3 regions of the Bacillus sp. FSL W7-1360 genome follow, and region 1 is predicted to be linked to each of the others. Evidence: predicted binding sites of a transcription regulator. Region 1 holds the regulator's gene; each other region holds the start of a gene.
The links. The regulator Rex, encoded in region 1, represses fermentation and respiration genes when NADH is low (regulators of the CRP and FNR family bind a similar motif). The targets are predictions, from matches to a motif close to TTGTGAAATATTTCACAA.
Positions count from the first base shown of each region.

Region 2: a site for Rex is predicted at 1,502-1,519, ahead of NSQ26_RS07090 (DoxX family membrane protein). Genes of this name have one in related genera too.
Region 3: a site for Rex is predicted at 2,975-2,992, ahead of NSQ26_RS01500 (L-lactate dehydrogenase). Genes of this name have one in related genera too.

Region 1 is NZ_CP151950.1:21,743-26,426, reverse strand. Features, by position in the region: gene groL (chaperonin GroEL) at 1-1, opposite strand, end outside; gene groES (co-chaperone GroES) at 34-318, opposite strand; gene NSQ26_RS00150 (CPBP family intramembrane glutamic endopeptidase) at 617-1,351, shown strand; gene NSQ26_RS00145 (DUF4305 domain-containing protein) at 1,353-1,550, shown strand; gene tatC (twin-arginine translocase subunit TatC) at 1,611-2,375, opposite strand; gene NSQ26_RS00135 (twin-arginine translocase TatA/TatE family subunit) at 2,338-2,511, opposite strand; gene NSQ26_RS00130 (redox-sensing transcriptional repressor Rex) at 2,528-3,163, opposite strand; gene NSQ26_RS00125 (ABC transporter ATP-binding protein) at 3,400-4,684, shown strand, end outside.
Region 2 is NZ_CP151950.1:1,413,683-1,418,366, reverse strand. Features, by position in the region: gene NSQ26_RS07100 (MMPL family transporter) at 1-293, shown strand, start outside; gene NSQ26_RS07095 (DUF4362 domain-containing protein) at 486-941, shown strand; gene NSQ26_RS07090 (DoxX family membrane protein) at 982-1,482, opposite strand; gene NSQ26_RS07085 (iron chaperone) at 1,705-2,076, opposite strand; gene NSQ26_RS07080 (hypothetical protein) at 2,235-2,912, opposite strand; gene NSQ26_RS07075 (ATP-binding cassette domain-containing protein) at 2,909-3,781, opposite strand; gene NSQ26_RS07070 (GntR family transcriptional regulator) at 3,778-4,155, opposite strand; gene NSQ26_RS07065 (phosphotransferase enzyme family protein) at 4,298-4,684, opposite strand, start outside.
Region 3 is NZ_CP151950.1:295,899-300,582, forward strand. Features, by position in the region: gene NSQ26_RS01480 (tetraprenyl-beta-curcumene synthase family protein) at 1-221, shown strand, start outside; gene NSQ26_RS01485 (beta-class carbonic anhydrase) at 295-858, opposite strand; gene mnmM (tRNA 5-(aminomethyl)-2-thiouridylate-methyltransferase MnmM) at 881-1,453, opposite strand; gene NSQ26_RS01495 (MDR family MFS transporter) at 1,622-2,818, shown strand; gene NSQ26_RS01500 (L-lactate dehydrogenase) at 3,019-3,981, shown strand; T-box leader at 4,047-4,263, shown strand; gene leuS (leucine--tRNA ligase) at 4,312-4,684, shown strand, end outside.

The DNA.
Region 1 (4,684 bases):
TTTGAATAGCCTCCTCTGTATCTCAAAATTTCCTTAACCAATGACTGCTAAAATGTCGCTCTCACGAAGAACGAGATAATCTTTACCTTCGTATTTAACTTCCGTACCTGCATATTTAGAAAAGATGACTGTATCGCCTTCTTGTACTTCAAGTGCTACTTTCTCTCCGCCATCTGTGATACGACCTGTACCCACAGCCACAATTTTCCCTTCCTGCGGCTTTTCTTTCGCAGAGTCAGGAAGAACGATCCCGCTCGCAGTCGTTTCCTCTGATTCGATTTGCTCAATTACCACGCGGTCTGCTAATGGTTTTAACATGGAAAATACCCTCCTTTGATGACATATGTAGTCTCTTTGTTAGCACTCGAATCAAACGAGTGCTAACACAACTACTATGATAATCATTTTACATCGATTTTGCAAGAGGAAAGCGCAAAATTTTTTTGTTTTTTTCTTTCCTGCATATCTTCATACATGAACCATGGTATGCATGTCCGAAACATTGTAGAACGAATTCTCCTTTGTTGGTTCATAAAGAAATGCGCTAGATATTTTTCTAATCGAACGATGCTATGATATAATGAAAGGCATAGCCACTGAATAAAGGAGTTTAAACGTGACAAAACGATACTTTCTTATTGTATTGACGTATATTGTGATGCAAACTGGATTCATGTTCGTCGTCGCCCGCAGTTTATCTCATTTCTTCGATATTGCCGATGGTTCCGTGCTCTTGGGACTGACTGCTGTCATCAGCTTTTCAATCGGTCTGCTTGTTATGTTGCTATTACTACGTAAAGATTCTGCACGCGGAGGCGACTTACCCGGGGAAAAGTCAACGATTGGCAGTACAATTGGTTGGTCAGCACTTGGTGTCGTCATCGTCTTTGTTGCACAAATGACCGCCGGACTGATCGAGACCTATATATTCGGAATTGAGCCTGGCTCTAAAAATACTGCAGAACTCGTTAGCTATGCCCGCGACTTTTGGGCGATGATACTTGTCATTGCAGTACTTGGACCCATTATTGAAGAGATCGTTTTCCGAAAAGCGATTTTTGGCTGGCTGTATGTCCGCACAAACTTTTTTATTGCCGCACTTGCAAGTTCACTCGTTTTCGCTGTTGTGCATATGGATTTTGAGCATATGTTACTATATACAACAATGGGATTTACGTTTGCCTTTCTATACACGCATACGAAACGATTAATTGTCCCGATCATCGCTCATGTTTCACTCAATAGTTTTGTGATTCTTACGCAAGTCATCTTTTACGATCAGATTGTCGAATATTTAGAACGCCACGGACAAACGATACCACTTATTTTTCCATTTCTACTAGGGGTGTAATATGAAAATTTCTCCATACGTACTCGGTGTACTCTTTTTTGCGATGGGCTTTGCCTTTATTTTCTTTGCGGTGAATCGTGTAAATGAAGAAGGGTGGGGATTTTTTGCGATCCTGTTCTCTTTCATCGCAGCCCATGCCTTTTTAACAAGTTACCGGTACGTTCATTTCGGTCTTTTATTAAACAAAAAGAAGAAATAATCCTTGCATGAAAAAAGCGATCTCCTATCATTAGTGATGAGAAGATCGCTTTTTATATTTCTACTTTGATTGGTATTTTTTGTACGTTGCTGTTGAAATCACAATACTTACTTCATATAAAATGAGCATTGGGACCGTCACCAACAAATGTGAGAGTAAATCCGGTGGTGTAATCAATGCACCAATGACAAGCAAAACAAAATACGCATACTTCCGTATTTTCCGTAACAGTGCCGGCGTGACGACACCTAGCCGTGTCAAAAACATCACGATAACCGGCAATTGAAATAAAGCACCAAACGGTAACGTTAACTGAAACAAAAACGAGAAGTACTCACTAATCCCATACATTTCTTCAATGTCTAACCGACTTGCCATCGTACTCATGAAACCGATGACAAACGGCAACAAAACAAAATAGGCAAAAGCTATCCCACCAAGAAACAAGAAAAACGCAATCGGAATATAGGCGAGCGTTGCCTTCCGTTCACTTTCCTTCAGCCCTGGGGAGACAAACGCCCATAGCTGATACAAAATGACAGGAATGATTAAAATGACGGCTGTAATCACGGCAAAGTTGACAAAGACCCATAATGAATCCGTCAGTCGAAACGCATTGAGTGACATCTCTTGCACTTGCGGCGCTTCTTGCAATAACTGGATGAGCGGTACCGCCAAGAAAAAGCCGCCTATCAACGCTACGACAAAAAAAGACAGGATCACAAGAATCCTCCGCCGCAATTCTGCGGCGTGATCCATTACGGACATCTCTTTTTGCGTCGCTTGATTATGCTTTTTCTTTTGAGGATTTGTTATCATCGTCATCTGCTAGTCCTTTTGTTGCATTTTTGAATTCACGTAATGTATTCCCTGCTGCTCTGCCAAGTTGTGGCAACTTGGACGGGCCAAAAATAAGCAAAGCAACAAGCGCAATAATAATAAGGCTCATAGGTCCAGGCATACGGTCATCCCTCCTTCTATAATGGATAATGTTTCAAAAAGTAAACAAGTGCTTGTAGTTCAATCGTTAAGTCTATATGGTGAACCCGAATATGATCAGGCACTGATAGGCGTACAGGCGTGAAATTTAAAATGCCGTGAATCCCTGCTTCCACAAGCTTATCTGCACTTGCTTGCGCTTGCGCCGCCGGAACGGTTAACACCGCAATTGCCGCTTGCTGCAAGCCAACTTGGTCGAGCGCTGCCCAGTCATACACAGGTACAGAACCAATCTTCGTGCCAATCTTATTTTGGTCGACATCAAATGCATGGGTAATGACTGTATTGTTGCTCTTAGAAAATTTATACTGCAACAATGCCGTCCCTAAATTTCCAACACCGACAACGACAACATTTGTGCGTTCATCTTGATCGAGTGTCTCTCTGAAAAATGATAACAGGTATTGGACATTGTAACCATACCCTTTTTTGCCTAGTGCACCAAAGTAAGAAAAATCGCGTCTAATTGTCGCTGAATCTACCTTTAATGCTTGACTCAGCTCCGTCGACGAAACACGTTGTTTCCCCGCCATATGTAAATTCTCGAGGAAGCGATAGTATAATGGTAAACGTTTCGCCGTCGCCTGGGGAATCTTTGGCTGTTCAGACTTCATAACCGCTCCTTCCTGATACGAGACATCAGATGGTAGAGCAATCGCGCTTTCCATCCACTCCCTAGCATGAAAACATCTATGCAGCTATTGATGCCAGCGATCGATGAATATCTGTCTTCGGTGGACAACCTTTGCCTCTATTGTACACCATTTCCCATCTCAGTTGTTGAGATTTTTAGGCAATCTGATGTACACTTAAAAGACAATACTAATAACAAACGTGAGGACCTTCTACTATGATTGTACTACAATGTGCCCGAGTATCAAAATCATTCGGTGCGACACCGATTTTAAATAACGTAAAACTAGAAATACAGACAAAAGAACGCATCGCTCTTGTTGGGCGCAATGGTGCAGGTAAATCAACGCTTTTAAAGGCAATCGTTGGTGAGACTGGCGTTGATGAGGGAGACATCTCCATACCAAAGCATGTGACCATCGGATACTTGGCGCAACATACCGCGCTGAACTCGACGCGATCTATTTGGGATGAAATGTGTACCGTTTTTTCATCACTGAGAGAAATGGAAGTCGGTTTACAGCAACTAGAATCAGAAATGGCTACTCCCCCTGCCAATGAGCCGCCTAGTGCAGCCGAAAAACGACTTCAGGCGTATGATGCAATGCAAATCGCGTTTAAAGACCAAGGTGGCTACCAATATGAAGCGGATATTCGTACGATCCTTTCCGGTTTTGGCTTTGCGACATTTGATTACAGCACACCCATTACTACTTTAAGTGGCGGCCAAAAAACGCGCCTCTCCTTAGCAAAATTACTCCTAACTAAGCCCGATTTGCTCGTCCTCGATGAGCCAACAAACCACTTAGATATGGCAACATTAACGTGGCTCGAACAATATTTACAAAGTTATACAGGCGCTATCCTTATTGTTTCCCACGACCGCTACTTTTTAGACAAGATTGCAACGGGTGTCATAGAATTATCACGGACACGGACAACGACTTACAAAGGAAACTATAGCTACTATTTGACCGAAAAAGCGCGTCGCTATGAACAAGATTTAAAACAATACGAGAAACAACAAACTGCCATCGCAAACATGGAACAATTCGTCGCAAAAAACTTAGCGCGCGCTTCCACAACGAAACGCGCCCAAAGCCGGCGCAAGCAGCTTGAAAAAATGGATAGACTAGACCGGCCAGAAGGAAGCGAAAAACAAGCAACCTTTTCGTTCACGATCCAAAAACAAACGGGAAACGATGTCCTGACCATTGACAATTTAACTGTTGCTTATGAAGACGAACCAATCTTCTCCGGACTCAACCTCTCACTCACGCGTGGTGAATCCATTGCTTTTATTGGTAAAAACGGTGCTGGCAAATCGACACTACTAAAGGCGATCACAAAGCAACTGACACCGCAAACTGGCACGATCTCCTTTGGCAGCAACGTCATTCTCGGTTACTATGACCAAGAACACGCCAAATTATCAAGCGGGAAAACGATTTTACAAGAAGTGTGGGATGACTATCCTTCCTTCCCTGAACAAAAAATCCGCA
Region 2 (4,684 bases), 1.4 Mb from region 1:
TTCAAGAAGAAATGCGCACGCATCCGTTGAAAAAAGCGGTACAGATCGGACTGCATACCACGGGCGGAGTCATTTCTTCAGCCGGTCTCATTCTCGCAGCCACTTTTGCGGTGTTAATGACGCAGCCGCTCCTGGAGTTGTATATGTTTGGCTTCATTGTTGCACTAGGGGTATTGCTGGATACATTTGTTGTACGGACGATTTTAGTGCCGGCATTAATGATCCAATTAGGGAAATGGAGCTTTTGGCCGCGGAAAAATGCTTGTGAACGTGTCGATGAGAAAAGTGTATAAGTAGTGAGAGAAAAAACGCTTGAGTGAGGAGGCTTGAGCGTTTTTTTTTTGGAGGAGAAAATCTAAAATCCATAGCTATCATCTAATCGTCTTTGGGAAATAAAAAAATTGACCTTTATATTTTGATTGTTTAGAATGAAAGATATATAAATGTCAATGCCTATAATCTAACGGGAAGAAAGGATAACCAAAATGAAAAAAGCGACCATCTTTGTTATGTTGATGACGATAAGTATGATCGGTTGTTCTCCGAAAGAAGCCTATGATAAGGAAGCAGCGGTTGATAGAGGGGATGTGGTGGTTGATTATTTTCAAGATCGAGTTTACAACTTTGAAACATTCGAACGATTCATCCAGAGTATATCCAGCGGAAAAGAAGATGCTATTAGATTAACTTCTTATACATTGGAAGGGGATCCAATTTTCCAAGATGTACAGTTTGATGGAAAAGGGATTAATTATAGCTACAATAACTCGTATGATCAATTTGGAGGAGATGATAGAGGTATTGAAACAGACGTGTGCGAAGGAATCATCAAAGAGGAGAATGAAAAAGGTGAGGCTGATTATTTACTAACGGGTTGCTCTGAAGAGTTAAATGAAAATCGTTCCATTATCCGTGTAGATGAAACAAGATCAAGTTTGTAAGATTAATGTACAAGAGAAGAGAGCGTTTGAGAGAGAGGGCTCAAACGCTTTTCTTCTGTTGTTGCGCGTTCTTATACATGAGAAAGCCGTCAACCCCTAATGTACCTGCATGTTTTCTTCCAAGAATGACAACAAAAGAAAGGAGCAGTAATATGGGATTGGTGGAGACAGTGCCAGCAAGTAGGAAGGACATATTCATTAGACCGCCGAAGAGAGCGGCTGTTGCGGTGAGGCAACCAATGATTAACCCTAATCCGACAAGGACTTCCCCCCACATCACAACAAAGCTAAATAGTTCGGACTGAGGAAGGGCAATATATTCTAAGAATGAGACGTACCACGGATAAGCAATATCAGGTCCTGCACCTGCCGTCACCGGTTGTGCAATCGCGCCTTGCAAATAGCCGCTCGCATCAAATGTACCACTAGTGACTTTTGTCAGTCCTGATGCGAACCATTGCCAACCCAGATAGAGTCTCACGAGTAATAAGATCGAAATGATGATGTTTATACGAGAAAAATAAGAAAAAAATGCCTGCATGAGAAGTCAGCTCCTTTCATTGTGAACAAATTCACAAATGCTATACTTATAGTGTATCTCAGACGCACTATGTTTGTGAATATATGCACAAACATAGTCGCGAGATATTCACACATTTTTACAGGAAGCTGAATATTTTTGATATGAGGATGCACCTAAAACAAAAGGAAAAAACGCTTGAGTAATAGGGCTCAAACGTTTTAGATGGCAGTTGCTTTTCGGTTATTTCCGCCAGAAAGTCGTGCAATCTGCTTTTTCTGCGATATTAAACGCGATCATTTTCTCGAGTAATGAGAAATCAACTGGACCATCCCACGGGATACGCACCAATTCTTTCGTGCGCTTATAGCCAGATTGGGTGATTTCATCATTAAAATGATCGAGTGTCACTCTCTCTGGGGAAACCGACAAATGGTGCTTTGCAACGCTAAAGCCAATAATAAAGGTACCGTGATCGGTAAACATGGGTTGGTTCCATTTGAATTCCGGCACTAACTGTGGAAATGTTTTCTTAACCCAATGTAAAACTTCTTCTATTCGCGCGCGATGTTCCGGGTTTTCAATACGCGCTAAAAATTCCGCGAAAACGTTCATGTTGTTGCCTCCTTGTCGGTGTAGATAGTGCAAAAATTGTCGGACAACACGCATTCTCTCACACATATCTTAACAACTTAAAACTGACATGACAAGCAAAGAGAAACGCTCGATTGAGAGATCGAGCGTGAAAGGTTGGAGTGCAATTCTCCACATACTCATTGATGAGGACAATGCACCCGCATGTTTGTGGCGAAGCGATAGGTGAGAAACATGGAAATAACAGTGAGTGCAATGCTCGCTCCCACGGAAAGCAAAAGAGAGGGGGTGATTTCTGGTAGGCTAAACGGCATTGACACAGGATATCCCCACGCATAGTCGAAGAGGGCGACAAACCCATGTCCGCTGACGATAAAAATGATGAAGACCCACCAGTAGTGATGAAGAAAACGGTAATAACTTGCACTAATGGTTGTGCCAAGGAAATAAAGCAAGCAACCTTTCAAGAAAAACGTGATCATGAGCGTCAAAGCTTCACCGTTTAAGTGCAGCATCGTTGCTTGTGTAACTGCTTCGTGTGTAAGATGCCAAATAGTAAAGAAGACCGTTAAAGTCGCATTAAATATGAAAAGCGCTTGGGTAATCCCGATAAAATAATCACGTCGCGCCACACCTCGGAGGACATAAGCTTGCACCGCGCTGCCCATTGTGAGTAGTCCAAGAATCAAATTGTAAATCGTCGTTGTTTGTAAGGCAGCGTGCAGGGGCACTTGTTGTGTATTATCGAGAAAAAGATAAGCGCCATAATAAACGATAACAAAAATTGGGATAGCCCAAAAGGCTGTGTATAAAAAGTAGCCAAGCATTTGTTTTCTTACTTGTTGGATCACATTCATGATGTCTCCTCCTCTGTCAAATGAATAAACAATGACTGTAGCGTCATCGGTCCGATCTCTAAGTTTTGCGCGCACGCATCTGCTTGTTCTGCTTCACTGAGTTGCGTGTAAATCATCGCTGATTTTGTATTCCCCAGTTGTTCGGTTTGTAACACGTGTTTCCCATCGATAAAACGATCGACTTCTGTACCTTTGCCAGTAATGGTTGTGCCTCGCGCTAATAAGTCTTCTGTTCGCTCATGTAGGAGGAGTGAACCTTGCTTGATAATCAGCACTTCTTCAAATAAGGTATCCATCTCGGAAATGAGGTGTGTCGACAGGATCATGGTCCGTGGATGAGCCATGTAATCTGACAGTAATTCTTTGTAAAACAAATCCCGTGTCGGTGCATCCATCCCTAAATAAGATTCATCAAAAAAGGTTACCGCGGCTCGGCTGGCTAAGCCTAGGATCGCGGTGACGACAGCGGTCATGCCGCGTGACAAATCTTTGATGCGTCCAGTTGGATCAAGTTGGAAGCGTTCGAGTAGTTGTAAGGCGTAATGATGATCGTAATGTGGCCGGAAAGAAGCTTCATGTTTGAGCCATTTTTGTAATGTGCGCTCTTCGGTTCCTGAGCTGAATACTTCTGGACGAACAAAGACCATTTTTGTCATCGTCTGCGTGTTTTCATACACGTCCTCTCCATCAATCAGGATGTGCCCTGTTGTTGGTCGTTGAAAACCGGCGAGCAATGATAGGAGAGACGTTTTTCCAGCCCCGTTTCTTCCGAGTAGTCCGTAAATCTTGCCGCCTTCTAGAGTAAAGGAAATATCTTTTAATGCTTCTTTTCCCCCGTATTGTAAGGAAAGATTTTGTACTTCGATCATGCGTCATCCCGTCCTTTCAGTGTCATCATCATGTCATGTATGTCGTCAATCGATAGGTCAAGCTTCTCTGCTTCCTTCATTAAATTTGCCACGTGTTCTTCTTTGAAAAGACGTCGGCGATGGAGAAGTAGTTTTTCACGTGCGCCAGATGTCACAAACATGCCAATCCCACGCTTCTTGTAAAGAATCCCGTCATCCACGAGTTGATTGATGCCTTTTAAAATCGTTGCGGGGTTAATTTTGTAATGAAGTGCGAGTTGATTCGTCGACGGTGCTTGTGCTTCTTCTTGTAAGGAACCATCGATAATCGCATCAGCAATCATTTCTTTTACTTGGAGGAAAATCGGTTTTTTATCATCGAATGAAGGACGCATGTATTCACCTCCATCTGTAGGTTATATGGTTAGTTAGTTATGTAATCAACCATATAACAGGCACAGGGAATTGTCAACAACATTTTTTATTGAATGCATAAAAAAACAGCCAGCCCGTTTGAATCGGGTTGGCTGTCGTCATCTAACGAGGTGACCAGACAGGCTTTTCAATTAAAACTTCTTGTTCTTGTTGGCTGAGAAAGCGTTTTAGTTTTGGTGTTAGGCGCTTATCGTCTAAATGAATGCGCAAGTAGAGGTGAGAAAACAGTCTGCGATAGTTTAGGAGGGTGAGGAGGCGTTCTTCTGAGAGGATCGGATCAGGATGTGCTGTGCTATAGCCCGTACGTAGTCCCTCCCACAAATTGTGTGCCAGGGCATTCCGCTTCTCTACCTCTTCACGTGGGAACACATCTAATGTGTGATAAAGCGCGATTGCTAAATCGTAAAGGTACCAATGTTTTTCTCCGTCTCCGAAGTCAAAGCCGGTGATTTTCCCGTTATGCCAATGAAAATTATGGGCGTGAAGGTC
Region 3 (4,684 bases), 270 kb from region 1:
TCCGGTATTTTGTTAGGAAAGCAGAAGAGACCCTTTCTGAGTTGCCGGATCCGAAATTTCATCGGATGTTGATTCGTGGGGTCATTGCGCTATATTTGGCGGACGAGAAAGTTCAAAAGGACCCTGAGCTTAAGGGGCAGTCAAAAGAAATTTTTAAGACAGGTGGGCTGCATACGTTTTTCTTTTTCTTAATGAATAGCCGGATTTTTAGGCGGAAGTGAGGTGGATAGAAGCTGGTGAACCTGTGTTAAGTAGGTTACCAGCTTCTATTTAGAACAACGATGAGCTTTCAGATCACGCCTGTAAATCCCGCACCAATAACTCGAGCTCGCCCGTCTCTGGGTCAATTACAAGCCCATGGACGCGCACATCGCTTGGGAGGAGTGGGTGGTGGACAATCGTGTCGACACTGTGGCGCACGCTTTCTTTTACATCGTCGAAGCCAGACAAAAATTGGTGAATATCGACACCTGCATATTCTAGTGATGAAATTTGGTCAAGGTCTACCCCGCGCCCTTCTGCTTTTTCAAGGATAGATGGTGCTGATAAACCCGTCATGCCGCACCCGTGGTGACCGATGACATACACTTCTTCTGCGCCAAGTTCATAAATAGCGACTAAAATACTACGCATAATGCTTCCGAACGGATGAGAAATGACCGCGCCAGCATTGCGGATAATTTTTGCGTCACCATTACGTAGGTTCATAGACGCGTGCAGCAACTCGACGAGCCGGGTGTCCATGCATGTTAAAATAACAATCTTTTTTTCCGGAAATTTTGTGGTGGTGAAACGTTTATAGTCTTCATTGGCAACGAATGTTTGATTAAAGGATAAGATGTTGTCTAATTGCGTCATTAATAATGACCCCTTCCATTGGTTATCTTTTTTCAATTGCAATGACAAAAGGTGGATCGTTTTGTTGGTTGATAAAGGCATATTGGAGGACATGAAAATCGGTTTGTGATAAGGCAGTGACATTATTTAATACGGTGTCTCTCTCTTTTTTTCCTGTTTCGTGTCCGGAATATATGACAAGGACAACGAGTCCATGTTGCTTTAGTTGTGACAAGATGGTATGAAGTGCGTGGACTGTTGCACTGCCCGTAGTCGTAATGGACTTATCGCCTCTTGGTAAATAGCCGAGGTTAAAAATGGCTCCGGCGATCACCGAATTCCGGAAAGCTGAGATTTCTTCTAATGTTTCGTGGCCTTGGCAATATAAAGATACGCGGTCATTGACACCGGCTGTTTTCAAGCGTTCCGTTGTGCGGGCAATCGCGGCCGGTTGAATATCTGTACCAATTACGTGCCCGGTATCACCGACAATTTTTGCTAAAAACAATGTGTCGTGCCCGTTGCCCGCCGTCGCATCAATGACTGTATCACCTTGCTTCACTGTTTGTGTCAGGAGCGTGTGTGCAAAAGGGATCGGACCTAATAGTGTAGTCATACCGTCTCTCCTTATGTTCAGTATGAAGCGTAGTATCTACAAAAAGAGTGTACCATAATTGCATTGGTTAGGCGAAGTCATTTTCGTTGCCTTTTTTAGTTGAAGCAGCTAAACTACCATAAGTTAAAGTAAAATGTTGTAAGTAGATAAGTGAGAGGAGGAAAAGACATGCCTAAGTCGATGTGGGTACTCATCATTGCTGTTGTAATCAATGTAACCGGTGCGTCTTTTCTGTGGCCATTAAATGCTGTCATCATGCACGACGTATTAGGGCAATCGTTGACTGCTTCAGGATTTGTACTCATGCTCAATGCAGCTGCAGGCGTGACGGGAAATTTAATTGGCGGACGACTGTTTGATAAGGTCGGTGTTTATCCAGGATTAGTTGCAGCAATCACAATTGCCGTCATTTCTTCCATCTCACTCGCGCTTTTTTTTGAAACGTATGCATTATATGCATTATTTTTAGTCGGTATTGGCTTAGGCTCGGGTATGATGATGCCGTCTATGTACGCACTCGCAGGGAGTTTGTGGCCGGACGGAGGCCGTCGTCCATTTAATGCCGTTTATGTTGCCCAAAATGTCGGTGTCTCCCTTGGTACCGCACTGATTGCCGTCATCACATTGGTTCGTCTCACAGATGTGTTCATTGCCAATGCGCTCATGTATGTAGGCCTACTCATTTTTGTGGTCATTTTTTTCCGACCATTTAAAGCGCAGCAACAGACGACAGCAGACGCGCGACTGCAACAGGCGCGCACGTCCTTTAAAAAGCAATATCGGCTGCATGCTCTGTTACTCATTTGCGCTGCTTTTCTCATTTGCTGGATCGGTTATACGCAGTGGCAAGCAAATGTCAGTGTGCATATGCAAGTGCTTGGATTGCCGCTTCCTTATTATAGTTTGCTATGGACAATCAATGGCTTACTCATTGTATTTGCCCAACCACTTGTGAAATGGCTCATTCACAAAGGGAAGCTGTCGATGAAGGGACAAGTCACTACCGGCATCATCGTTTTTTCTATTTCTTATCTTGTGCTGACGCAGGCAAGTGCCTTTTCGATGTTCCTGTGCGCAATGCTCATTTTGACTCTCGGTGAGATGTTCGTTTGGCCAGCGGTGCCAACGATTGCGAGCCAATTAGCACCACCCGGGAAGTCGGGAATGTATCAAGGGATTGTTGGTAGTGTATCTACGGGGGGACGGATGATTGGTCCTTTATTTGGTGGCATGATTGTTGACCATTATTCTATGCATGTCTTACTCATGATCATCAGTGTGCTCCTTTTATGTGCCTTGCCGCTCGTCCGTTTTTATGATTGTCCATTGAAAAAAGAGAAAACTGAAGATGTACGACTTGTATAAGAGGCTATGGTTACACGACGATAGCCTCCAAGTGTGCATAAAACAAGCGCATTAAAGCCAAGCTTTTTAAAGAAGAAGGCTTGTTTGCTATTTTGTCATACATAAATGTATAAACATGTTGCTTTCGGAAACAAAAAGATCCATAATAGAATTATATTGTGAATTTATTCACAAACTTTTTTCTACAGGAGGGCTCACGAATGAAAGAAAAAGGAACCCGCGTGGTACTCATTGGCACAGGAGCTGTCGGAAGTAGTTATGCATTTGCAATGATGAATCAAGGTGTTGCTGAGGAATTTGTCATGATTGATATGAACCGAGATAAAGCGTTTGGCGATGTGATGGATTTAAACCACGGAAAAGCATTCGCCAATAAACCGACGAATATATGGCTAGGTGAATACGCTGATTGTAAGGATGCCGATATTGTGTGCATTTGTGCTGGTGCAAGTCAGCAGCCTGGAGAGACACGACTCGATCTTGTGGAAAAAAATATGGTCATCTTTAAAGCCATTGTGACGGAGGTCATGGCAAGTGGTTTTGATGGTATTTTCTTAGTAGCAACGAACCCGGTCGATATTTTAACACAGGCGACGCAAGCATTTAGCGGCTTACCGAAAGGGCGAGTCATTGGAAGTGGGACGACATTGGACACGGCACGCCTGCGGTATATGTTAAGTGACTACTTTGATGTTTCCGTGAAAAATGTGCATGCATATATTATTGGTGAGCATGGTGATACGGAGTTGCCGGTTTGGAGTACAGCGACAATTGGCAACGTCCCATTAGATGAGTACTTGCAACGTCATGATGCGTACTGTCAAGAGGATTTGGATAAAATTTTTCTCGATGTGCGTGATGCTGCGTATACCGTCATTAAGCATAAAGGCGCGACATATTACGGGATTGCGATGAGTCTCGCTCGTATTACAAAAGCGATCTTAGGAAACGAGGCGGCGATTTTAACTGTAAGTACGTTCTTGAATGACGAATTTGGTCAAAATGATGTTTGCATCGGTGTCCCGGCTATTGTTGCCCGGAGCGGCGTCAGAACAGTGGTCGAAATGACGCTTTCAGATGAAGAGCAAGAAAGACTCACGCATAGCGTAAACACATTAAAAGCGATTTATGAACCAGCAATGCATAAAGCGATGCAAAAATAAGGCAAAGTTTTGTTGTTTGACTTGACTTCTTGCCCCTCTTTCGCATACAATAACATCATTCATAATGGAAAACGATGATAGTGGAGTAGTAACGTGTTGCTCGGAAAAAGAGAACTGACGGTTGGTGCGAGTCAGTCAACAGCGCATGTGAACTCGCCATTTAGTATTAAAGGTGAACGAAATTGTAACCTTTAACGGCACACACCGTTATGTGTAAGAGAACAGGCAGTACGTCTGTTAATGTGGGTGGTACCGCGGGAGTCAACAACGCTCGTCCCTTTATTGGGAGGGCGTTTTTTGTGTTTTATATTAACAAAGGAGGCGAAAGACATGTCATTTTCACATCAAACAATTGAACAAAAGTGGCAACGTTATTGGGATGAGTTGCAAACATTTAAAACGAAAGAAGAAGGGGATGCCCCGGCATTTTATGTATTAGATATGTTCCCGTACCCATCTGGCTCAGGGTTGCACGTTGGGCATCCAGAAGGGTACACAGCGACAGACATTTTGGCACGTATGAAGCGAATGCAAGGATACAATGTCCTTCATCCGATGGGCTGGGATGCATTCGGTTTACCCGCTGAGCAATATGCGCTTGATACAGGCAACCATCCAGCCGACTTTACGGCAGAGAATGTGGCGACATTCAAGCGGCAAATGAAAGAACTCGGTTTTTCATACGACTGGTCACGGGAAATTA